3 regions of the Streptomyces sp. NBC_00878 genome follow, and region 2 is predicted to be linked to each of the others. Evidence: riboswitches for the same ligand, from Rfam matches in the RefSeq annotation. Region 2 holds a riboswitch; each other region holds the start of a gene.

What was found. Region 2 has a riboswitch for cyclic di-AMP ahead of OHA11_RS41590 (C40 family peptidase). Riboswitches for the same ligand answer to the same signal wherever they lie in the genome.
Positions count from the first base shown of each region.
Region 1: linked by a shared signal. The riboswitch ahead of OHA11_RS17660 (transglycosylase family protein) and the one ahead of OHA11_RS41590 (C40 family peptidase) in region 2 are both predicted to bind cyclic di-AMP.
Region 3: linked by a shared signal. The riboswitch ahead of OHA11_RS11110 (M23 family metallopeptidase) and the one ahead of OHA11_RS41590 (C40 family peptidase) in region 2 are both predicted to bind cyclic di-AMP.

Region 1 is NZ_JAPEOK010000001.1:4,235,621-4,243,086, reverse strand. It holds gene OHA11_RS17665 (transglycosylase family protein) at 1-891, shown strand, start outside; cyclic di-AMP (ydaO/yuaA leader) riboswitch at 1,165-1,335, shown strand; gene OHA11_RS17660 (transglycosylase family protein) at 1,340-2,047, shown strand; gene eno (phosphopyruvate hydratase) at 2,566-3,846, shown strand; gene OHA11_RS17650 (septum formation initiator family protein) at 4,044-4,520, shown strand; gene OHA11_RS17645 (DUF501 domain-containing protein) at 4,647-5,168, shown strand; gene OHA11_RS17640 (Ppx/GppA phosphatase family protein) at 5,453-6,430, shown strand; gene OHA11_RS17635 (hypothetical protein) at 6,533-7,466, opposite strand, start outside.
Region 2 is NZ_JAPEOK010000001.1:9,560,062-9,567,527, forward strand. It holds gene OHA11_RS41555 (8-amino-7-oxononanoate synthase) at 1-61, shown strand, start outside; gene OHA11_RS41560 (DUF397 domain-containing protein) at 42-269, opposite strand; gene OHA11_RS41565 (helix-turn-helix transcriptional regulator) at 279-1,136, opposite strand; gene OHA11_RS41570 (ATP-binding protein) at 1,401-1,844, shown strand; gene OHA11_RS41575 (LysR family transcriptional regulator) at 1,883-2,800, opposite strand; gene OHA11_RS41580 (LysE family translocator) at 2,890-3,513, shown strand; gene OHA11_RS41585 (DUF6328 family protein) at 3,576-4,058, opposite strand; gene OHA11_RS41590 (C40 family peptidase) at 4,152-4,625, opposite strand; cyclic di-AMP (ydaO/yuaA leader) riboswitch at 4,629-4,841, opposite strand; gene OHA11_RS41595 (hypothetical protein) at 5,179-5,487, opposite strand; gene OHA11_RS41600 (ATP-dependent Clp protease proteolytic subunit) at 5,495-6,130, opposite strand; gene OHA11_RS41605 (carbohydrate ABC transporter permease) at 6,471-7,430, shown strand; gene OHA11_RS41610 (carbohydrate ABC transporter permease) at 7,430-7,466, shown strand, end outside.
Region 3 is NZ_JAPEOK010000001.1:2,700,764-2,708,229, reverse strand. It holds gene OHA11_RS11120 (pitrilysin family protein) at 1-232, shown strand, start outside; gene OHA11_RS11115 (pitrilysin family protein) at 229-1,617, shown strand; cyclic di-AMP (ydaO/yuaA leader) riboswitch at 1,865-2,025, shown strand; gene OHA11_RS11110 (M23 family metallopeptidase) at 2,038-2,811, shown strand; gene OHA11_RS11105 (GntR family transcriptional regulator) at 3,096-3,791, shown strand; gene OHA11_RS11100 (HPr family phosphocarrier protein) at 4,009-4,290, opposite strand; gene OHA11_RS11095 (bifunctional GNAT family N-acetyltransferase/acetate--CoA ligase family protein) at 4,505-7,345, shown strand; gene OHA11_RS11090 (DUF5998 family protein) at 7,387-7,466, shown strand, end outside.

The DNA.
Region 1 (7,466 bases), 5.3 Mb from region 2:
GCTCTCCTCGTCGCGGCGGGCGTGACCGGATCGGCCATCGCGATCCCCCTGCTCGGCGCGACCGGCGCGAGCGCCGCCAGCGGTACGACCTGGGACGCGATCGCGGAGTGCGAGAGCGGCGGCTCGTGGAGCGCGAACTCCGGCAACGGCTACTACGGCGGCCTCCAGATGACCCAGGTGACGTGGGAGAAGCACGGCGGCCTCGACTACGCGCCGAGTGCCGACCAGGCCAGCCGCTCGCAGCAGATAGCCGTCGCCGAGAAGGTTCTCGCGGCCCAGGGCACGAGCGCCTGGGCGACCTGCGGCCTCGTCGCCGGTCTGACGCAGAACTCCGGCTCGGCCGACGTCGACACGGGTGCCACGGACGACTCCCCGACCCCGTCGAGCGGCTTGGGCATGGATGACGGCAACAACGGGACGAAGTCAGACACATCAGGTTCATCTGGTTCATCCGGGTCATCTGAGGCGCCCAAGGGGTCCGTGTCACCCAAGTCGTCCACGTCGCCCAGTACGACGAAAAGTGACGACTCGGACAAGTCGTCCCGCAGTGGCGATACTTCGGCCGACGCGAGCGAAAGCGCCGCGACGGACGGTTCCGGCTCCGGCCGCCACCGTGGCGACAGCGCCGACGAGGAGGCCCCCGACTCCGACGCGGGCGACTCTTCCGGTCGGCATGCCTCGCCCAGCGACAGCGAGTCGCGCGTCGCCGCCGAAGGCTCGTACACCGTGCGCTCCGGAGACAGTCTCTGGGGGATCGCCGACTCCCTCGGTATCGAGGGCGGATGGCGGGCGCTCTACGCCGAGAACAAGGAAGCCGTCGGCGACGACCCGGACTTCATCCTTCCCGGTCAGAGCCTCGACATCGACGCTGTGCCGGTAGCGGCCAAGTAGTGATCCGGGCGGCGGTCGGGGCCACGGCCCGGGCTGCCATCCGGGTCGCGGCCCGGACCGCGATCCAAGTGTGATCAAGGCGTCGAATCGGGCGAAAAACAGCGGCAGTTCGCGATGAATGTCCGGTTTCGTGAAAGTGAGAGATGGATCTCAACGACCGTGATCGTCTTTGAAATTCGGCGGATCGCGTGTCTACGGTCGTGACCGCTCGCCACTGGTGAGCCCCGACGGTCGCAACGCCGAATCCTGCCAACGGCCGTCCGGGAACAGTCGTCGCGTCAAGCGCCGTAGGCAGGAGCGGGGGACCCAAGGTAAGTGCCGGACCCGGTCGTTGAGGCCAGGTACGGCTTGGGGTTAAGCCGCGTGACAGCAGTGTCGCGCGGCCGGGCAACTCACTCGGCCCGAACCCGACAGCTCACCTCGCAGGCGTCGGTGAGGGGATCACTTCATGCTGTTTTCCGGCAAGGGCAAGCACCGCCGCCCGACCATTGCCAATCGGACTACCCGTTTCGCCGCGCTCGCCGGTGTCACCACCACCGCCGCCGTCGCCGTCCCGCTGATGGGCGCCACGGGAGCCTCCGCCGCCACCGCCTCCGAGTGGGACGCCGTCGCCCAGTGCGAGTCCGGCGGCGACTGGTCCATCAACACCGGCAACGGTTACTACGGCGGCCTGCAGTTCTCGGCCTCCACCTGGGCCGCGTACGGCGGCACGGCGTACGCCTCCTCCGCCGACCAGGCCTCCAAGTCCCAGCAGATAGCCGTCGCCGAGAAGGTCCTCGCGGGCCAGGGCAAGGGCGCCTGGCCGAGCTGTGGCGTGGGCCTGTCCGGCGCCTCGACCGGCGGTGCCCCGGCTCCCTCGGGCTCGGGCGACTCCGGCCAGAGCACCTCGCAGTCGCAGCCGAGCACCAAGTCCTCCGAGGAGCGCGCCTCGCGTTCCCAGGAGCGCCCGGCCGCGAAGCAGACCGTCAAGACCCCGACCGGCAAGAAGGTCAAGAAGGGCGACGGCGAGTACAAGGTCGTCAAGGGAGACACCCTCAGCGAGATCGCCGAGAAGAAGAACGTCAAGGGCGGCTGGCAGAAGCTGTACAAGCTGAACGACGACATCGTCGACGACGCCGACTTCATCTTCCCGGGCCAGCAGCTGCACCTCAGCTGACACCGCTGCCCTTCGGGCAGCCGCGCTCCGGCCGAGGCCTTGGCCGCTCAGCCTCGGCCGGATCTACGGTCGCTGGATCTCCGAACTCCGAACCCCCAACCTCCGGGTTCATATTCGGATTGCGGCTGAACCACAGCGCTCTCACATCCGTGTCCCCCATAGTGGAGGCCTCGTGAGGGCCGCCCCCGTCCCCCACGGGCTCCCCGCTCCGGTGCGTGTTCCCCCGTACGCACCGGGGCGGGGCTTTTTTCGTTCCCGCTCCCTTCCCGCTCCCTCTTCCCGCCCTCGCCTCCCGCCCTCTCTTCTCGTTCTCTTCCCTCTCGTCTCTCGTTCGCCTCTCGCCTCCTCGGTTTGTTCCGTTCGGAAACAATTTACTCTCGGTTCTGTCCAGGAGGCGGTCGAGGGCTGGCCGAACCCCGGCAGCCGGTTAGGCTCATGCCGCGGGGCCACCACAGGTCCGCACCCAACCGGGCCTTCGGCCCGGAACAGCTTGCGTCACATCCCAGAAGGAGATGCTCGTGCCGTCCATCGACGTCGTCGTAGCCCGGGAAATCCTGGACTCCCGAGGCAACCCCACGGTCGAGGTCGAGGTCGGCCTCGACGACGGCAGCACGGGTCGTGCCGCCGTTCCGTCCGGCGCCTCCACCGGTGCCTTCGAAGCTGTTGAGCTCCGCGACGGAGACCCCAACCGCTACCTCGGCAAGGGCGTCGAGAAGGCCGTCCTCGCCGTCATCGAGCAGCTCGGCCCGGAGCTCGTCGGCTACGACGCCACCGAGCAGCGCCTCATCGACCAGGCGATGATCGACCTGGACGCCACCGACAACAAGGCCTCGCTCGGCGCCAATGCCATCCTCGGCGTCTCCCTCGCCGTCGCCCACGCCGCGTCCGAGGCCTCCGACCTTCCCCTCTTCCGCTACCTGGGCGGACCGAACGCGCACCTGCTGCCGGTCCCGATGATGAACATCCTGAACGGCGGGTCGCACGCCGACTCCAACGTCGACATCCAGGAGTTCATGATCGCCCCGATCGGCGCGGAGTCCTTCTCCGAGGCCGTGCGCTGGGGCGCCGAGGTCTACCACACCCTCAAGAAGGTCCTGAAGAGCCGCAGCCTGTCCACCGGCCTCGGCGACGAGGGCGGCTTCGCCCCGAACCTCGGCTCCAACCGCGAGGCGCTGGACCTGATCCTCGAAGCGATCAAGGAGGCCGGTTACGTTCCCGGCCAGCAGGTCGCCCTCGCGCTCGACGTCGCCGCCTCCGAGTTCTACAAGGACGGCAAGTACCTCTTCGAGGGCAAGGAGCGCTCCGCCGCCGAGATGACGGAGTACTACGAGGAGCTCGTCGCGGACTACCCGCTCGTCTCCATCGAGGACCCGCTGTTCGAGGACGACTGGGCCGGCTGGAACGTCATCACGGAGCGGCTGGGCGACAAGGTCCAGATCGTCGGCGACGACCTCTTCGTCACCAACCCGGAGCGCCTGGCCCGTGGCATCGAGGAGGGCTCGGCGAACGCCCTGCTCGTCAAGGTCAACCAGATCGGCTCCCTGACGGAGACCCTGGACGCCGTCGAGATGGCCCAGCGCAACGGCTTCAAGTGCATGATGTCCCACCGCTCCGGCGAGACCGAGGACGTCACGATCGCCGACCTCGCCGTCGCGGTGAACTGCGGCCAGATCAAGACCGGCGCCCCGGCCCGCTCGGACCGCGTCGCCAAGTACAACCAGCTGCTGCGCATCGAGGAGATCCTCGACGACGCGGCGGTGTACGCGGGCCGTAGCGCGTTCCCGCGCTTCAAGGGCTGAGCCCTCGGGCTCCGTCTTCGTAGGAAGCGTCGTACGTACGTCCCCGTACTCGGTCCCGTACCGTGTGCGGGGACGTACGTACGTGATGGCGCGCCGGACATGACGGGCCCGACGCACGCGTCGGACTCGACGGACGCGTCGGACTTGATGGGCGGGCGCGATGGACTCGACGGGCTTGTACCGGGGAGGCGGGACAGATGGCCGTGAAGGACCGCGACCGGTTCTCCACCTCGACCAGGCTGCGGCTGCTCGGTGAGCAGACCGCCGCCCGTGTCTACCGCTCGCAGACCAAGCGCCAGGCCCGCCGCTCGCGCCTGACCGGCCGGGCGGCACTGCTCGCCCTGGTCCTGTGCTCGCTCGTGGTGGCCCTCGCCTATCCGATAAGGCAGTACGTCTCCCAGCGCGCCGAGGTCGCCGACCTTCAGCGGCAGCGGGAGCAGGCCCGCCAGCGGGTCGAGCAGTTGCGCGACCTCAAGGCGCGCTGGCAGGACGACGCGTACGCCGAGCAGCGCATCCGGGAGCGGCTGCACTATGTGATGCCGGGCGAGACCGGCTACATCGTGATCGGCCCCGACGCGGCGAAGAAGACGCGTACGGATCAGACGGCGGCCGACCGGGCCTGGTACGTCAACGTCTGGGACGGCGTCGACAAGGCAGACGCCGCCGAGGGCTGACGCACACGCGATCAACGCCTGATCAACCACTGATCGACCAGCGATCCACGACTGATCCACGACTGATCCGCCACTGATCCGCCACTGATCCACAAGTGAACTGACTAGAGAGACTTACGCACAGGCATGGAAACGCCCCCGCCGCCCACCCCGCGCACCGAGCCGACCGACGAGGACGTCGAGGCCTTCAAGCAGCAGCTCGGGCGGCCGCCGCGCGGGTTGCGCGCGATCGCGCACCGCTGTCCGTGCGGGCAGCCGGACGTCGTCGAGACGGCTCCGCGGCTGCCGGACGGGACCCCTTTCCCGACGACGTACTACTTGACGTGTCCGCGTGCGGCTTCCGCCATCGGCACGCTGGAGGCGAACGGCGTCATGAAGGAGATGACGGACCGGCTCGCCAGGGATCCGAAGCTGGCGGACGCGTACCGTGCGGCGCACGAGGACTACATCGCCCGGCGCGACTCCATCGAGGTCCTCGAAGGCTTCCCGAGCGCGGGCGGTATGCCGGACCGGGTGAAGTGTCTGCACGTGCTGGTCGCACACTCCCTGGCCGCGGGTCCGGGGGTGAACCCCCTGGGCGACGAGGCGATCGAGATGCTGCCGGAGTGGTGGCGCAAGGGGGCGTGCGTGGTGTCGGCCGAGGGGTGAATTTCGCCCCCGCCGCCCCTACCCATTCCCGTCCCTGCCTCGGAGGCGCTGCCCCCGAACCCCCGCTCCTCAAACGCCGGAGGGGCTGACTGGTAGCCCGTCCGGCGTTTGAGGACGAGCGCGTTCAGCGCGATACGGGGGTCTGGGGGCGGAGCCCCCAGAAAGGGACGATGGGGGTCCCCCCGCTCGAGCGAAGTCGAGAGTGGGGGAGGGTAGGGGCGGCGGGGGCGAGAAAACGCCCCAGATGCCCCCCGCAACGATCGCCAACGAGGAGATCACCACTCATGACTCGCGTCGCCGCCATCGACTGCGGTACCAACTCGATCCGCCTGCTCGTCGCGGACGTGGATCCGAAGACGGGCGAACTCGTCGACCTGGACCGCCGGATGACGATCGTCCGCCTGGGCCAGGGCGTCGACCGCACAGGCCGCCTCGCCCCGGACGCCCTGGAGCGGACCTTCGCGGCCTGCCGCGAGTACGCGACGATCGTCAAGGAACACGGCGCGGAACGACTGCGCTTCGTGGCGACCTCCGCCTCCCGCGACGCCGAGAACCGCGACGAGTTCGTACGCGGCGTCCTCGACATCCTGGGCGTCGAGCCCGAGGTCATCTCGGGCGACCAGGAGGCGGAGTTCTCGTTCACGGGAGCCACCAGGGAACTGAAGGGCCGCGACGAGCTCGCAAAGCCCTACCTCGTGGTGGACATCGGCGGCGGCTCCACGGAGTGCGTCGTCGGCGACGACCACGTCCGCGCCGCCCGCTCGGTCGACATCGGCTGCGTACGGATGACGGAACGGCACCTCGTGCACGACGGCGTGGTCAGCGACCCACCGACCCCGGAGCAGATCGAGGCGATCCGCGCCGACATCGAGGCGGCCCTCGACCTCGCCGAGGAGACCGTGCCGCTGCGCGAGGCCCGTACGCTCGTCGGGCTCGCCGGATCCGTCACGACCATCTCGGCGATCGCCCAGGACCTTCCGGAGTACGACTCCGAGGCCATCCACCACTCCCGGGTCTCCTACGACCGCGTCCGTGAGATCACCGAGCAGCTGCTCTCCTCCACCCACGCCCAACGCGCCGCGATCCCCTCCATGCACCCGGGCCGCGTCGACGTCATCGGCGCGGGCGCCCTCGTACTGCTCGCTGTCATGGAGCGGATCGGCGCGGACGAGGTGGTCGTCAGCGAACACGACATCCTGGACGGCATCGCCTTCAAGGTGGCGGAAGAGGCCGAGGCAGGTAAGCAAGGAGACGGGAACTGACTGACCTGCGGCGACGCAGAGCGGCCTCCGGTCATGAGCAGCGTGCGGAGGAGGCCGAGAGACGCGCGCTCTCGGCCTCCTCCGCTCCTCCCGCTCCTGCGCTCAGCCGCGACCGCGGCTGTAGGCCCAGGCGGTCTTGACGAGGGTGTCCTCGAAGCCGGTGAACGGTTCCTGCCGGGTGTACGAGTCGGTGGTGAAGTCGACGTCGACGTCGTCCGCCGTACCGCCGACCCTGTCCGCTCCGACGCCGAGCATCTGGGCGATGTTGCCGCCCTGATCCATCAGGTTCGCGGTGTCGTTGAACTGGTCGGTGTGCCAGCTGCCCGAGTAGTGCCCCACCTCGTGCGTGACGATGTTCCCGACGCCCCGGCCGATGAAGCCGATCTTGTCGCTCTGCGGTCCCAGATAGGAGTTGAGCGAGTTCGGGTTGGGCGCGGCCGCGCTGAGCAGGTCGAGCAGGACGAGTGCGGTGTCCTCGTGGCCGTAGTTGCCGGGGTCGATCGAGGAGGCGATGCCGATGGTCGGGATGCCGGACTCGGCGATGCTGCCGCCGACGACGACACGGCTGACATTGGGCCGCCCGAACGGGTCCGCGTGGTCACGGCTGTTCAGGATCCTGACGGCGAAGCGCGGGTTGGTGCCTTTCGCGGCCAGGTCGGCGGCGATGTTCTCCTTGACCGAGGCCACGACGGCGTCGATGACCTTGTCCTCGTCATCGGCGGTGAGCCCCCAGCCCGGCAGGAAGGCCGACATCGGTGACAGATCGCGTTGCGCGCCGGCGCCGCCGAAGATCGAGGTGTTGACACGAGCGCCGTCGAAGTCGAGGAAGACCGTCTGGACGGTGCCCTGCCGCTCCAGTTCGGTGCCGGGGCGGTAGGCCTCGAGAGCGGCACGGTAGGCGCCGACGCCGTCGCTCACGGCGACGTAGTACCGGCCGGCGCGCGGCGCCACCAGGTCGACGGTGGCGTTGCCTCCGCCGGGCAGGGGCGACGCCGAGGCGTAGGTTCCGCTTGTGTCGACGGCCGAGCCCATGAGC
Region 2 (7,466 bases):
GGACCTCACCGACGGGCAGCTCGACCGTGCCGTACGCGTGATCATCGAAGCGCGGCGATAAAGCCCTCCCAGGCTGCGGGGGCGAAGAGCAGGGCGGGACCCGACGTGTTCTTCGAGTCGCGCACCGCGAGCAGTCCGGTCCATGGACCGGAGCCTGGACGGGCCGTCTCGACGCAGTTGTTCATTCCCGTGCTGCGGCTGCTGCGCTGCCACCGCACACCGTGCAGACGGGTGCTCGAAGGTAGGGACCGAGGCAGGGGGGTGGGCATGGTGCCTCCTTATGCGCCGTGAGCTACACCGGCGATGAAATCCAACGTTTCCTCGGGCGAAAGGGCGTGGACTTGAAGGGATTCGAAGGCCTCGCTGTAGGCCTGGAGGTCTTCTTTCCGTTCGAGGTAGAGGCTACTCGTCAAGTGGTCGAGAACAACCACATCCAGATCAGATGTGTTCGGAAATGAGAAGATAACGAAAGGTCCGGTCACGCCGACGTGGGCCCCAACTCCGAACGGCAGCACCTGAATCCGCACGTGGGGGAGGTGTGCGGCCTCCCGGAGCCGGTCCAACTGCCGTGTCATGACGCCCGGTCCACCGACCGTCCGACGTAACACCGCCTCGTCCAGAACCGCACTCAGCCGTAATGGCCGATTCGACCGCAGCACGTCCTGGCGGGCGAGGCGCACCTCCACCAGCGCGTCCACCTTGCCGTCCGGCGCCCCGTCCACGGCCGCCCGGGTCACCTCGCGGGCGTACTCCGGCGTCTGCAGGAGCCCCGGCACGACGGAGTTCTCCAGCGTGCGCATCACGCTGGCCTGCGACTCCAGGCTGATGAAGTCGCTGTACGTGGACGGCAGAAGACCCCGGTAGGCATGCCACCAGTGGTGCCGGCCGCGGTCGTCGGAACCCGCCAGCACCACGAGCAACTCGCGCAGCTCCGCGTCCTGTACGCCGTACGCGTCGAGGAGGCGCTCCACGTCCGCCGGTTTGACTCCGCTGCGGCCGGTCTCGATCCGGCTCACCTTCGACTGGTGCCAGCCGACGAGCCGGGCCGCCTCGCCGCTCTTGAGGCCCGCACGGGCCCGCAGGGCGCGCAGTTCGGCGCCGAGTTTCCGGCGACGCACAGCGGGACCGTACTGCATTGGCCGTCTCCTTCCGACCGTCGCGCCAGCGCTATATCGTCCGGCGTCAAGCCGACCGTAGAGGACGAACCGGCCGCCCGCCCAAATACGGTCGGTCGTCGCAGAGTTCACCGCTTCGAGCGACAGATATATGCATATCTCGGTGGATCGCCACCGCGAACGGCGAGGTAGTGGCACTCTGGCGCAAGCACCAGTCCGGGACCGTACTCGACGTCATCCGCTTCGTGTCGGACTCCGGTCCCGTGGGAAAGGGACGACCTCGCCATGGCAGACCACCAGGAAGCATCCGTCACTCTGCCGAGCGATCCCGCCTCGGTCTACGCCGCCCGCACATACGTCATGAACGTGCTGGCCGAATGGGGACTACCGTCCGACACGGAGGCCGCCGACACGGTCCGGCTCATCGTCTCGGAGCTCGCCACCAACGCCGTACAGCACACGTTCGGACAGTCGCCCACCTTCACGGTGGACATCGAACTCGACCGCGACGAACGCCTGCGCATCGGCGTGACCGACAGCCACCCCCGCTTCCCGAAACGTTTGCCCGCGGCCGTCCAACAGGACAACGGGCGCGGCATGGTGATCGTCCGCTGGCTGACTGCCGAGTGCGGCGGCAAGCTGACGGTCCGGCCCACCAGAGAGGGCGGCAAGACGGTTTCGATCATGCTGCCCTGGACGGCACCGGTACAGCCCGTGAGAGCCGACTGAAAGCCGTGCCCCGTCTGTCAGCCGTCCTTCAGCGCCCGTCAGTTGTACTGCGAGGCACGTCCGAAGGCGCCCCGCAGCAGAGCCCGGAAGGCGTCTACCGCCGGAGCCGCCTCGTCGGTGCGGTGGACGACCAGGATCGTGCGCCGCAGGTCTCCGGGTTCCAACAGTCGCATTCCCACCGGGGTGGCCGCCGTCCTGGCCACCATCTCCGGCACCACCGCGACTCCGAGGCCCGCACTCGCCAGCGCACACACCAGGGCATAGCCGGGTGTCGTGACGAGGAGCGACGGAACGGCCCCGGTCCGGGTGAGTACGGCCTCCAGGCCCTGCCGGGCCGGATGGTCCGGCGCCATGCTGATGAGCGGCTGCCCGGCCAGCTCCGTCAGCGGCAGCCGTGACGAACCGCTCGTGAGGACGTGCCCGGGCGCGGTCACGAGCACCAGCTCCTCGACCAGCACCGGCTCCGCGGACACACTCGCGGGCAGCGACACCGGTGCCGAAGGCTCGTAGGCATGCGTCAGCGCCAGATCGACCTCGCCCGCGGCCACCGCGGCGATACCGGCCGGGGGTTCGTAGTCCGCGACGGTCAGCTCCACGTCGGGATGCGCCCGGCGGAACGCGCTGAGCACCGGAGGCAGCAGATGGATCCCGGCCGTCTGGAAGGTGCCGACCCGCAGCGTCCCGCCGGACAGGCCCGCCAGACGCGCCAGTTCGAGCCGCGCCCGCTCCAGCTCGTCCAGCACCCGGCGCGCCCGCGCCACGAGCAACTCACCCGCACCCGTCAGCCGGGTCCCGCGGTGATGGCGTACGAGCAGTGCCGTGCCGGCCTCCCTCTCCAGCTTGGCGAGCTGTTGCGAGAGCGCGGGCGGCGTGTACCCGAGACGCTCGGCGGCCCGGGTGATCGAACCCGCCTCCGCGACCGCCACGAGCGCCGCGAGCCGTGTCGGGTCGTACAAGCGAAGCTCCCGGGGTAAAGAGATGCTTAAGGCAGACCCAGGATATTCGACATACCTTCTGAAGGCTCCGAGGGCGCACGCTGGTGCCCATGGACGCACAGCTCATCGCCTTCAGCGGAGTCGCCGCGGGCATGGTCGCCATGCCGGGTGCCGACTTCACCGTCGTCGTACGCAACGCCCTGGTCTCCCGCCGGGCCGGTGTCGCGTGCGCGCTCGGGATCACCGCGGCGCTGCTCCTCCACACCACCCTCGCCGTCGCAGGGGTCGCCGCGGTCCTGGCAGCCGTGCCCGCGCTCTTCCGCGCGCTCCAGCTGCTCGGCGGGGCGTACGTCCTCCATCTCGGCGTACGCACCCTGCGGTCGCTTCGCGAGCGGCGTACAACCGTGGACGACGACGGGCCGGTGATGTCGGGGAGCCGGGCGCTGCGCCAGGGCTTCGTCACCAACGTCCTCAACCCGAAGGTGCCGATCACCTTCATGAGCCTGCTGCCGCAGTTCGTGCCCGACGGGAGTCCGGCGATGCCCCGGACGCTGTGGCTCGCGCTGATCGTGGTCGCGCTCGCCCTGCTCTGGTTCCCGGTGGTCGCGCTGCTCGTGGACCGGCTCGGCCGGTGGCTGCGCAGACCGCGTACGGCCCGGGCCATCGTGGCCGGCACCGGCACCGTGCTCACCCTGCTCGGCGTCGGACTCGTCCTCGAACCGCTGCTGGCCTGAGCCGGTCAGCCCGGACCTGCCCTGGTGGACCTTCCCGGTCGGCCCGTCCTGGTAGACCCGTCCTAGTCGCCGACGGAGCGTTTGACCAGGTAGGGCAGGAGGGCCCACAGCCCGGCGCATACGACCAGGGTGGCGGCGCCGGCCGCGATGCCGCCCGCCCGGTTCGTCGCCACGTCCACGACGAGCAGGACCGAACCGGAGAGGCCGAGCGAGAGCGCGCCGAGCCCGGCCTGGGCCAGCAGCGAGGAGGCCTTCACGACCTGGGGCTTGGCGCCCTGCCGGAACAGCCGGCGATGCAGCGCGGCGGGGGCCGTGAAGAGCGCCGCGGTCACTACCGACAGCAGCAGCGTGACGACGTACGTGGCGCGCTGGAACGAATCCAGGGAGGGAAAGCGCGCGGTGAACGCGAGGGTCAGCAGGAAGGCGAAGAGGATCTGCACGCCGGTCTGCGTGACCCGCAGTTCCTGGAGCAGTTCGTTGAAGTTGCGGTCGGCGCGTTCGAGCCGTGTCTCGTCGCGCTCCTCTTGGTGATGAAGGTCGCCCATATGTGAAGGAGTAACCACTCCGCCGCGAATATCACATTCCGGGCGGCCCCGGTATGCGGCCGCGGCGATCACCGCGGCCGCATCCCGGGCAGGTCACCTGACCCGGCCGTACCAGACGCTCTTCGTCCAGATCTTCTGCAGCTTCACCACGTCCCCGGTCTTCGGGGAGTGCCAGATCCGTCCCTTCCCGGCGTAGATGCCGACGTGGTAGACGTTCCGGCCCGAGTGGAAGAAGACCAGGTCTCCCTGCTTACGGGTGGAAGCGGAGATGTGCTTCGTCCTGTTGTACTGGGCAGCTGCCGTACGCGGCAGGGACTTGCCCGCCTTCTTGAACGAGTAGAGCGTGAGGCCCGAGCAGTCGAAGCGCTTGGGCCCCGCGGCTCCGAACTTGTAAGCGGAGCCCTTCTTGGAGGCCGCCACCTGGAGTGCCTTCGTCGCGGGTGTGGCCGCTTCCGCGCCGGACGTGAAGCCGGGGGCCACGATGCCGCCGCCGACGGCGGCGATGGTGAGAGCCGATGCGGTACCGGCCCTGCTGAACAGCGACGGGACACGATTGAGCGCAGTCATGCGCAACCCTTCGTCAGCCGCCTGTGAAGGATGACCTGTCGGATTCGGGCTGGCGAAGTTGCCCGGCCGCTGACGCGGCTTCACCCCAAGGGCTGCTCGGCCCGGTCATGGCGTGACCGTTCCGGCGACCCGTCGTGCTTGGGTCCTCCACTCCTGCCGATCCACTTCTGTCGACCGGTTCATCCGAGCGGCGGCAGGACTCGGCGTCCGCCCGGACCGCCCCGCCGCTTGTGGCGGGGTCTTGTCGTCGGAAGGGATCTTGACGCACGGATGTCCCAAAAGCCGAGCGGAATCGGCGATTTGTGGGCTTACTCACCACTCACCCGTTCGGGTGGACAGCCCTTTCTGTACGAGGGCGCCGAGGGGGTCGAGGACCCTCGTACCAGCACCGGGACGGTTCATACCGCACTGGAGCTACGTGGGTTGCGCAGCTCCCACGGGTCCGCAAAAGCAGCCCTGACTACGCCGTTCGGTGGTACACCGTTCGGCTCGTTTGAACCCTGGCCCGGACGCCTCGTCAGATACCTGCGCGACGCCGGGCGGTGGGGGTACGTCAGGTGTCGGAGCGCGGCGGTAGTGCGATCCGGCCTGCTCGGCGCTCACCGTCGAGGACGCGCAGCGCCCGCGCCAGGGTCGGTGCGTGCACCTCGTGCTCGCCGCGTTGGTGCATCAGGGCCAGCGCGTCACGCAGTGCGGTGGCCCTGCCGACCAGGGCCTGGGCGGCCCGCAGCCCGCGGTAAGTGTCCCCGGAGTGGGCCGGGTTGATCCGGCCGAGCAGGTCGACCACCTCCAGGTAACGGTCGATCAGTTCGGCCTCGGCACGGGTCAGGGCCGGCAGCGGCGGCAACTCGGGTGGAAGCATCCGCCGCTCACCTCGCGCCGGGTGCGCGCTGGGTGGACTTCCGGCTCGGGACGATCCGGTCGATCAGTCCGTACTCCAACGCCGCCGGCGCGTCCAGGATCTTGTCCCGCTCGATGTCGGCACCGATCCGCTCCCGGCTTTGGCCGGTGTGCCGGGCGAGCATCTCCTCCAACTGCTCGCGGGTACGCATCAGTTCGTCGGCCTGAATGACCAGGTCGGAGGCCTGCCCCTGGACGGGCTCGGAGAACGAGGGCTGGTGGATGAGCACGCGGGCGCCCGGCAGCGAGTACCGCTTGCCCGGTGTGCCGGCCGCGAGCAGCACCGCCGCGGCGGACCCGGCCTGCCCCAGGCAGATGGTCTCCACCTCGCAGCTGACGAACCGCATCGTGTCGTAGACGGCCGTCATCGCGCTGAAGGAGCCGCCGGGAGAATTGATGTAGAGCGAAATGTCCCTGTCGGGCGCCTGGTACTCGAGGTGCATGAACTGCGCCATCACGTCGTTCGCCGAGACGTCGTCGATTGGCGTCCCGAGAAACACGATCCGCTCTTCCAGGAGCTTGGAGTACGGGTCCATGGTCCGGCTCCCCGAACTGTTGCGTTCGGTGAACTCGGGCAGGACATAGCGGGCGGACGGTCGGGCCATGACACACGCTCCTCCGGGAGAGGTCCTGTAGAAAATGTACAGGACGTACGTAACGTAGGGAGCGTGCTCCAGTGATCCACGGGAGTCAACAGACCCGGGGCGGCGGGTCCGAGGGCTGCGGCCCGGACCTGCGCACGAGCTGCACCCTCTGTTCCTGCGGGAACCCTTGACGCGGGATTGAAACGTTTCTACCGTGCGGTGCAGCCGTATCCATGAATGAAGTTTTCGTACGTGAACGAGGTGGCGATGTGTGGATCTCCTGTGGCGCCGGACGCCTTCGGGGGCCCGGATGGAAGCTGACATCGTTGTCCACCTGTGGGCGCCCGGGAGTTGAGCCGACGTGACCACAACCCCCAGGGCCACAGCCGTTCCACGCCCTCCCGCGCCCCGCGACGCCGATGCCGGGCAGCCGGTCACGCCAAGGCGACAGAAGCGCCGCTCGGGCATTCACACCCCGTTCTGGTTCCTGCTTCCCGCCGTAGCCGTCTACGCGTTCGTCATCGTGTGGCCCAGCCTGCGCGGCGGCGTATACGCCTTCACCGACTGGAACGGCATCACGCCCGACTGGCACTGGGTCGGCCTCGACAACTTCTCGGATGTGCTGGCCGATCGCGGAGCCAGGGCCGCACTGCTCAACACGGTGGTACTCGCCGCCTTGGTGACGGTCTTTCAGAACGTGTTGGGGCTTCTCCTCGCCCTGGGCGTGAACACCATGGTCAAAAGCCGCTACGTGCTTCGCGTGGTGTTCTTCGCCCCCGTTGTCCTCACGCCGCTGGTCGCCGGATACGTATGGAGCTATCTCCTGTCTCCGGAGGGCACCGTCAATGCCGTCCTGCGCGGTATCGGCCTTTCCTCGCTCGCCCACGACTGGCTCGGTGACCCGGGCACAGCGCTCTATGCCATCGCGGCCGAGATCATCTGGCAGTCGGCCGGATATTCCATGGTCATCTATCTCGCCGGTCTGCAAGCCATCCCCAGCGAGATCCTGGAGGCCGCCACCATCGACGGCGCCGGAGTCTGGCGCCGCTTTCGCAGTGTGGTTCTGCCGCTGCTCAACGGCGCCGTCGTCATCAACGTGATGCTGTGCCTCATCGGCAGCCTCAAACAGTTCGACCAGGTACTCGCCATGACCGACGGCGGCCCGGGCACAGCCACCGAGACCATTTCCACGACGATCTACAAGAACGCCTTCGCGCTCGGCGAATTCCCGCTCTCGATCGCGCTGTCCGTCGTCATGACCGTGCTCATCGCGTGTCTGGCCGCGATTCAGTACCGGCTGACCCTCAGAAAGGCCTCGTGATGCACGGCCGTTACTCATGGCGCACTTCGCTGCGCG
Region 3 (7,466 bases), 6.9 Mb from region 2:
CGCGGGCCGCGCCGACGAACTGTGCCGGTACGCGGTGCTGTTCGGCGACCCGCAGCTCGCCCTGACGGCCGTCCAGCGCGTCCTCGACGTCACGGCCGAGGAGGTCCAGGAGGTCGCCAAGGCCCGCCTGCGCCCCGACAACCGCGCGGTGCTGGTCTACGAACCGACCGTCGCCGAAGAGGCCCAGGACACCGACGCCGCTGACGACACCGACGAGGAGGCGGCCAAGTGACCGAGCTCGCCACGATGGACTTCCACCCGCAGCCCCAGGCCGGCGAGGCCCGGCCCTGGGCCTTCCCGGCACCCGGGCGCGGCGCGCTCGACAACGGCCTGACCCTGCTGCGCTGCCACCGCCCCGGCCAGCAGGTCGTCGCCGTCGAAATCCTCCTGGCAGCACCGCTGGAGGCCGAGCCGCAGGGCCTGGACGGCATCGCCACGATCATGGCGCGTGCCTTCTCCGAAGGCACCGACAAGCACTCCGCCGAGGAGTTCGCCGCCGAGCTGGAGCGCTGCGGCGCCACCCTCGACGCGCACGCCGACCACCCCGGCGTACGGCTCAGCCTCGAAGTCCCCGTCTCACGGCTCCCCAAGGCGCTCGGCCTGCTCGCCGACGCCCTCAGGGCACCCGCCTTCGAGGACAGCGAGGTCGAGCGGCTGGTGCGCAACCGGCTCGACGAGATCCCGCACGAGACCGCCAACCCGGGGCGCCGCGCCGCCAAGGAGCTCTCCCGGCAGCTGTTCCCGGCGACCTCGCGCATGTCGCGCCCGCGCCAGGGCACCGAAGAGACGGTCGCCAAGATCGACTCGGGGGCCGTACGCGCCTTCTACGAAAGGCACGTACGCCCCGCCACGGCGACCGCCGTCGTCGTCGGCGACCTCACCGGTGTCGACCTCGACGCGCTGCTCGGGGACACGCTCGGCACCTGGACCGGTTCGCCGGCCGTGGCCCGGCCCATTCCGCCGGTGACCGCCGACGACACGGGCCGCGTGGTCATCGTCGACCGTCCCGGAGCCGTCCAGACGCAGCTGCTCATCGGCCGCGTCGGCGCCGACCGGCACGACCGTGTGTGGCCCGCCCAGGTGCTCGGCACGTACTGCCTCGGCGGCACCCTCACCTCCCGCCTGGACCGCGTCCTGCGCGAGGAAAAGGGATACACCTACGGTGTGCGGGCGTTCGGTCAGGTCCTGCGCTCCGCGCCGGACGGGACGGGCGCCGCGATGCTCGCCATCAGCGGCTCCGTGGACACCCCGAACACCGGCCCGGCGCTCGACGACCTCTGGAAGGTGCTGCGCACCCTCGCGGCCGAGGGCCTCACCGACGCCGAGCGGGACGTCGCCGTGCAGAACCTCGTGGGTGTGGCGCCCCTGAAGTACGAGACGGCGGGCGTCGTCGCGGGCACCCTCGCCGACCAGGTCGAGCAGCACCTGCCGGACGACTACCAGGCGACGCTGTACCAGCAGCTCGCCGCGACCGGCACCGTGGAGGCCACCGCGGCGGCCGTGAGCGCCTTCCCGGTGGACCGGCTGGTGACCGTCCTCGTCGGGGACGCCGCGCAGATCGAGGAGCCGGTCAGGGCCCTCGGAATCGGTGAAGTCAGCGTGGTGACAGCGGAGTAGGACAGCGACCGTCCGTGGAGAACCCAGGAGACCGGAGAGTCTCCTGGGTTCTCTCTTTCGCCCGGACCTCGGCCCCGACTTGCCCGGACTTCGACCTCGACCCGCAAGTTGTCCGTATTGATAGGGAGGTTGCCTGTCTGCCCTGTGGCGTGCGCTACAAAAGTCTTGATCCGTTTGTTGATTGAAAGACACCCCGCTTAGCGTCGGTCCGGCTGTTCGTCAGGCAGTGCGCCGCGTCCGCGGCACCGGACAGTCATCGCCGAGTCCCCGTACGGCGCGAGCCAGGGGAGCCGGGGACCCATACGTAGTCCCTGGGGTGAATCGGACGCCCTTCCCGAAGGGGGTCCGTAGGAGACCTTCCTGCTCCGAACCCGTCAGCTAACCCGGTAGGCGAGAAGGAAGGAAAGGACCAGCCACTTCATGGCGTTCACCCGCGCCACCGGGAAGCACCGTCGTCCCAGCCGCATGAAGCACAACACCAACAGGACCGTTGGCGTCGCCGCACTCGCCACCACCGGTGTCGTCGGCACCCTGGCTGCTCCCTCGTTCGCCGCCGAGAGCCCGGCCGAGCAGACCCTCACCCAGGCGATCACCATCGGCGACTCGCTCGCCGATGAGATCGACGCGCAGGCTGCCGCCCAGCAGCAGGCCGCCGACGAGGCCGCGGCCCGCGAGAAGGCCGAGGCCGCCGCGAAGGAGCGCGCCAAGGAGGCGGCGGAGAAGCTCAAGAAGGAGCGCGAGGCCAAGGCCCGCGCCGCCCGCGAGGCCGAGCGCAAGCGCCTGCTGAACACCTACACCTCGCCCATCGCCGGTTCGTACGTCTCCACCGGCTACCAGGCGGGTGGCGCGGTCTGGTCCTCCGGCAGCCACACCGGTATCGACTTCCACGCCGCGAGCGGTACCACCGTGCACGCGGTGGGCTCCGGCACCGTCGTGGAGGCCGGCTGGGGCGGCTCGTACGGCAACCAGGTCGTCATCAAGATGAACGACGGTACCTACACCCAGTACGGGCACATGTCGTCCCTCGGTGTCTCGGTCGGCCAGACGGTCACCCCGGGCCAGCAGATAGGCCTCTCCGGGGCGACCGGCAACGTCACCGGGGCGCACCTGCACTTCGAGGCGCGGACGACCGCGGAGTACGGCTCGGACATCGACCCCCTCGGGTACCTCCGCCAGCATGGCGTGAACGTCTGACGACGCGCGGCATACCTCCCGAAGGCCCCGGCTCACCTAGCCGGGGCCTTCGGGCATCCAGACCGCGTCCTGACGGCATCCCGTCGCGGCCCGACCGCTTCTCGCCACTTTCCGAACTCTCCGCCCGACTCGCCACCGGACGACTGCCTGTTCAGAAGCGAAGTGTGTCCAAAAAATATCCATGGATTCCGGCCTCCCATCGGAATTTCCCGTTCTCTGCAATAGAGTCACCGAACAGGCGTCAATCGACCGCGTTTCGCGGGGGTTAAGGCGGAGGTCCGGTCATGCGTATTCCCGCGCACTCGGTATGCACGGCGATCCGTGACGACATCGTCGCGGGTGTCTACGAGCGCGGCGGCCGGCTCACCGAAGAACTGCTCGCGCGCCGGTACGGCGTCTCGCGGGTCCCCGTGCGTGAGGCGCTGCGCACCCTGGAGGCGGAAGGCTTCGTCGTCACGCGTCGGCACGCGGGCGCGTGCGTCGCGGAGCCCACCGAACAGGAGGCCTCCGACCTCCTGGAGATGCGCATGCTGCTGGAGCCGCTGGGTGCCGCGCGCGCCGCCCAGCGCCGCACCGAGGCGCACCTCAAGGTGCTGCGCGGCCTGGTCAGGCTGGGGCAGGAGAGGGCCAGGAGAGGCAACAGCGAGGATCTGCGCTCGCTCGGTGCCTGGTTCCACGAGACGCTCGCCCAGGCCTCCGGAAGCCCCGCGCTGACCTCCACGCTCGCCCAGCTGCGGCACAAGATCGCCTGGATGTACTCGGTCGAGGCGCCGGCCCACCCCGCCGAGTCCTGGGGCGAGCACGGCGCCATCGTGGACGCCGTCGCGCGCGGCGACAGCGACCGGGCCAGGTCGATCACGGCGCTGCACACCGAGCGGGCGACGGCCGCTCATCGGCTGCGCTTTCCCGGCGGCGGTGACCGCGTGGAGCGTGTGAGGACTTCGCAACATCCTGTAAACACGGCAGGCCTGCGGCATTAACAGTGGCGCCGTATACAAAGAGATGTAATTCGCGGGAGATTATTTCCGCTGCCCATAATCAGGAATAGCAAAGGGCCCGCCTCATTTGTGAGGCGGGCCCTTCGTTGTGTGAGTGGGACGGGTCTTGAAACGAAGAACACCGTCACGTCAATTGTGGAACCCCGCTTGGTCACCAGGTCCGCGAAAGTGCCGCCGGCTCGGGCGCGGAGGGCCACACTCAGACGGTCTCGGGGAGCTCCTCAAGACCCTCGGCGACCAGCTTCGCCAGGCGGTCGAGCGCGGTGTCCGCCCCCTCGGCGTCGGAGGCGAGGACGATCTCCTCGCCGCCCTGCGCGCCCAGGCCGAGAACCGCGAGCATGGAGGCGGCGTTGACGGGGTTGCCGTCGGCCTTGGCGATCGTCACGGGGACGCCGGAGGCCGTGGCGGCCCGGACGAAGATGGAGGCGGGACGGGCGTGAAGGCCCTCGGCCCAGCCGACGTTGACGCGGCGCTCAGCCATGTGATGCTGCCCTTCAGATGTCTCACGGTTGTCTAGACCATTGTTCCATATGGTGCGAAGCGCGCCCCGAGCGGGTGCGGGACCGGGGCCCGAGGCGGCTTCAGCCCCCAAGACTGCCTCGCGCCCTTGCCGGACGCGAGCCCGTCGTCGTCGGGACCTGAACCCCCGGGACGAGGACCCGCCGTTGTCGGACCCGAGCCGTACTCTGGGGCCCATGCAGACCTCGCCGGACCGGCACGAGTACCCAGCTCACTGGGAGGCCGATGTCGTGCTGCGCGACGGTGGGACCGCGCGCATCCGGCCCATCACGGCCGACGACGCCGACCGCCTGGTCAGCTTCTACGAGCAGGTGTCCGACGAGTCGAAGTACTACCGCTTCTTCGCGCCGTACCCGCGCCTGTCCGCCAAGGACGTCCATCGCTTCACCCACCACGACTTTGTGGACCGGGTGGGACTCGCGGCCACGGTGGGCGGCGAGTTCATCGCCACCGTACGCTACGACCGCATCAACGCCGACGGTCTCCCCTCGTCGTCCCCCGCGGACGAGGCCGAGGTCGCCTTCCTCGTGCAGGACGCCCACCAGGGCCGGGGCGTGGCGTCGGCCCTGCTGGAGCACATCGCGGCCGTCGCCCGCGAGCGCGACATCCGCCGCTTCGCCGCCGAGGTGCTGCCCGCGAACACCAAGATGATCAAGGTGTTCACGGACGCCGGGTACCAGCAGAAGCGCCACTTCGAAGACGGCGTCGTACGCCTGGAGTTCGACCTCGAACCCACCGACCGCTCGCTCGCCGTGCAGCGCGCGCGGGAGCAGCGGGCGGAGGCGCGCTCAGTGGCCCGGCTCCTCGCTCCCCGTTCGGTCGCCGTCATCGGCGCGGGCCGCGCACCCGGGGGAGTGGGCCGCAGCGTCCTGGAGAACCTCCGCGACGCGGGATTCACCGGGCGCCTGTACGCGGTGAACGGGGCACTTCAGGAGAAGGAGCTCGACGGAGTTCCGGCGTACCGCTCCGTCCGCGACATCCCCGAGCCCGTCGACCTCGCCGTCGTCGCGGTCCAGGCCGACCGCGTCCCCGAAGTCGTGGCCGAGTGCGGCGAACACCAGGTGCAGGGGCTCGTCGTGGTCGCCGCGGGATACGCAGAGAGCGGCCCCGAGGGCAGGGAGCGCCAGCGCGAGCTCGTGCGCCAGGCGCGCACGTACGGGATGCGCATCATCGGACCGAACGCCTTCGGAGTCATCAATACCTCCCCGGAGGTGCGGCTCAACGCCTCGCTCGCCCCCGAGATGCCGCGCGCCGGTCGGATCGGCCTGTTCGCCCAGTCCGGTGCCATCGGTATCGCCCTGCTCTCCCGGCTGGAGCGGCGCGGCGGCGGGGTCACGGGCGTGACCGGCGTTTCGACGTTCGTCTCTTCGGGCAACCGCGCGGATGTGTCCGGCAACGACGTCCTTCAGTACTGGTACGACGACCCCGACACCGATGTCGCCCTCATGTACCTCGAATCCATCGGGAACCCGAGGAAGTTCACCCGCCTCGCGCGGCGCACGGCGGCGGCCAAGCCCCTGGTCGTCGTCCAGGGCGCACGGCACGGCGGGGCCGCGCCCCAGGGACATGCCGTACGGGCCACCCGCCTGCCGCACACGACGGTGTCGGCGCTGCTCCGGCAGGCCGGGGTCATCCGGGTGGACACGATCACGGAGCTGGTCGACGCGGGACTGCTGCTCGCCCGCCAGCCGCTGCCTGCCGGGCCCCGGGTGGCGATCCTCGGGAACTCCGAGTCGCTCGGGCTGCTGACGTACGACGCGTGCCTCTCCGAGGGGCTGCGGCCGTTGCCCCTGGTGGACCTGACCACGGCCGCCTCGGCCGGGGACTTCCGCGCCGCGCTGGCGCACGCGCTGGCCGACGACGCCTGTGACGCCGTCGTGGTCACCGTGATTCCGGCGGTGGGGGAGACGCCGGCGGCCGAAGCGGCCCTGGCGGAGGCGCTGCGCTCGGCCTCCGCCGCGGCTCCGGCCAAGCCGGTCCTCGTGGTCCACGTCGAGCTGGGCGGGATCGCTCAGGCGCTGTCCGCGGCGGCCGGCACCGCGCCCCGGGCCGCTCGTCCCGCCCCCGCCTTCTCGGGCAGCACCCACCCCATCCGCCCGGCGGACCGCCCGCCGACAGCGGCGGAAGCACCCGAGCCCGAGGCCGACTCCCGTCTCATCCCCGCCTACCCCGCCACCGAGCGAGCCGTCCGCGCCCTCGCCGAAGCCGTGCGGTACGGCCAGTGGCGCCGCGAGGCCGCCGACCCCGGACGCGTGCCCGAGTACGAGGACATCGACGAGAAGGGAGCGGCCGAGCAGATCGACGCCCTGCTGGGGAACGGGGCCATGGGCGGCCTCACCCTCGGCCCCGACGACACCCGCACCCTCCTCGGGCGGTACGGCATCGACGTACGCCGCGCCCTGCCCGCGCCCACGCCCGACGAGGCCGTCGCCGCGGCGCAGCGCCTCGGCTACCCCGTGGCCCTCAAGACCACCGCCCCGCACCTGCGCCACCGCGCCGACCTGGGCGGCGTACGGCTGGATCTGGCGGACGAGGAGCAACTGCGCAGGGCGTACACCGAGTTGACCAGCCTCTTCGGGAAGCCCGAGGAACTGCGCCCGGTGGTGCAGGCGATGGCACCGCGCGGGGTCGACACGGTCGTACGGGCGGTCATCGACCCGGCGGCCGGAGCGGTGCTCTCCTTCGGGCTCGCGGGGGCCCCGTCCGAGCTGCTCGGGGACACCGCGCACCGACTGATTCCGGTCACCGACCGGGACGCGGCCTCGCTGGTCCGGTCGATCCGGACCGCGCCGCTCCTCTTCGGCTGGCGGGGCTCGGCACCGGCGGACACGGCGGCCCTGGAGGAACTGCTGCTGCGCCTGTCACGCCTTGTGGACGACCACCCGGAGGTCGTCTCCGTGTCCCTGGAGCCCGTCGTCGTCGCCCCGCGCGGGCTGAGCGCGCTCGGCGCCTCCGTGCGGCTCGCACCGCCGCCCGCCCGCGACGACTTCGGTCCGCGCAGGCTTCCTGTGTACTGAGCGGTGCCTCGCAGTCAGTGCGCCCCCGTAGGATGGACGCTATGGCCAAGACCAGTACGACGACCCAGGGGCTGCGAGCGGCGATCGAGCGCAGCGGCTACTACCCGGCCCTCGTGGCCGA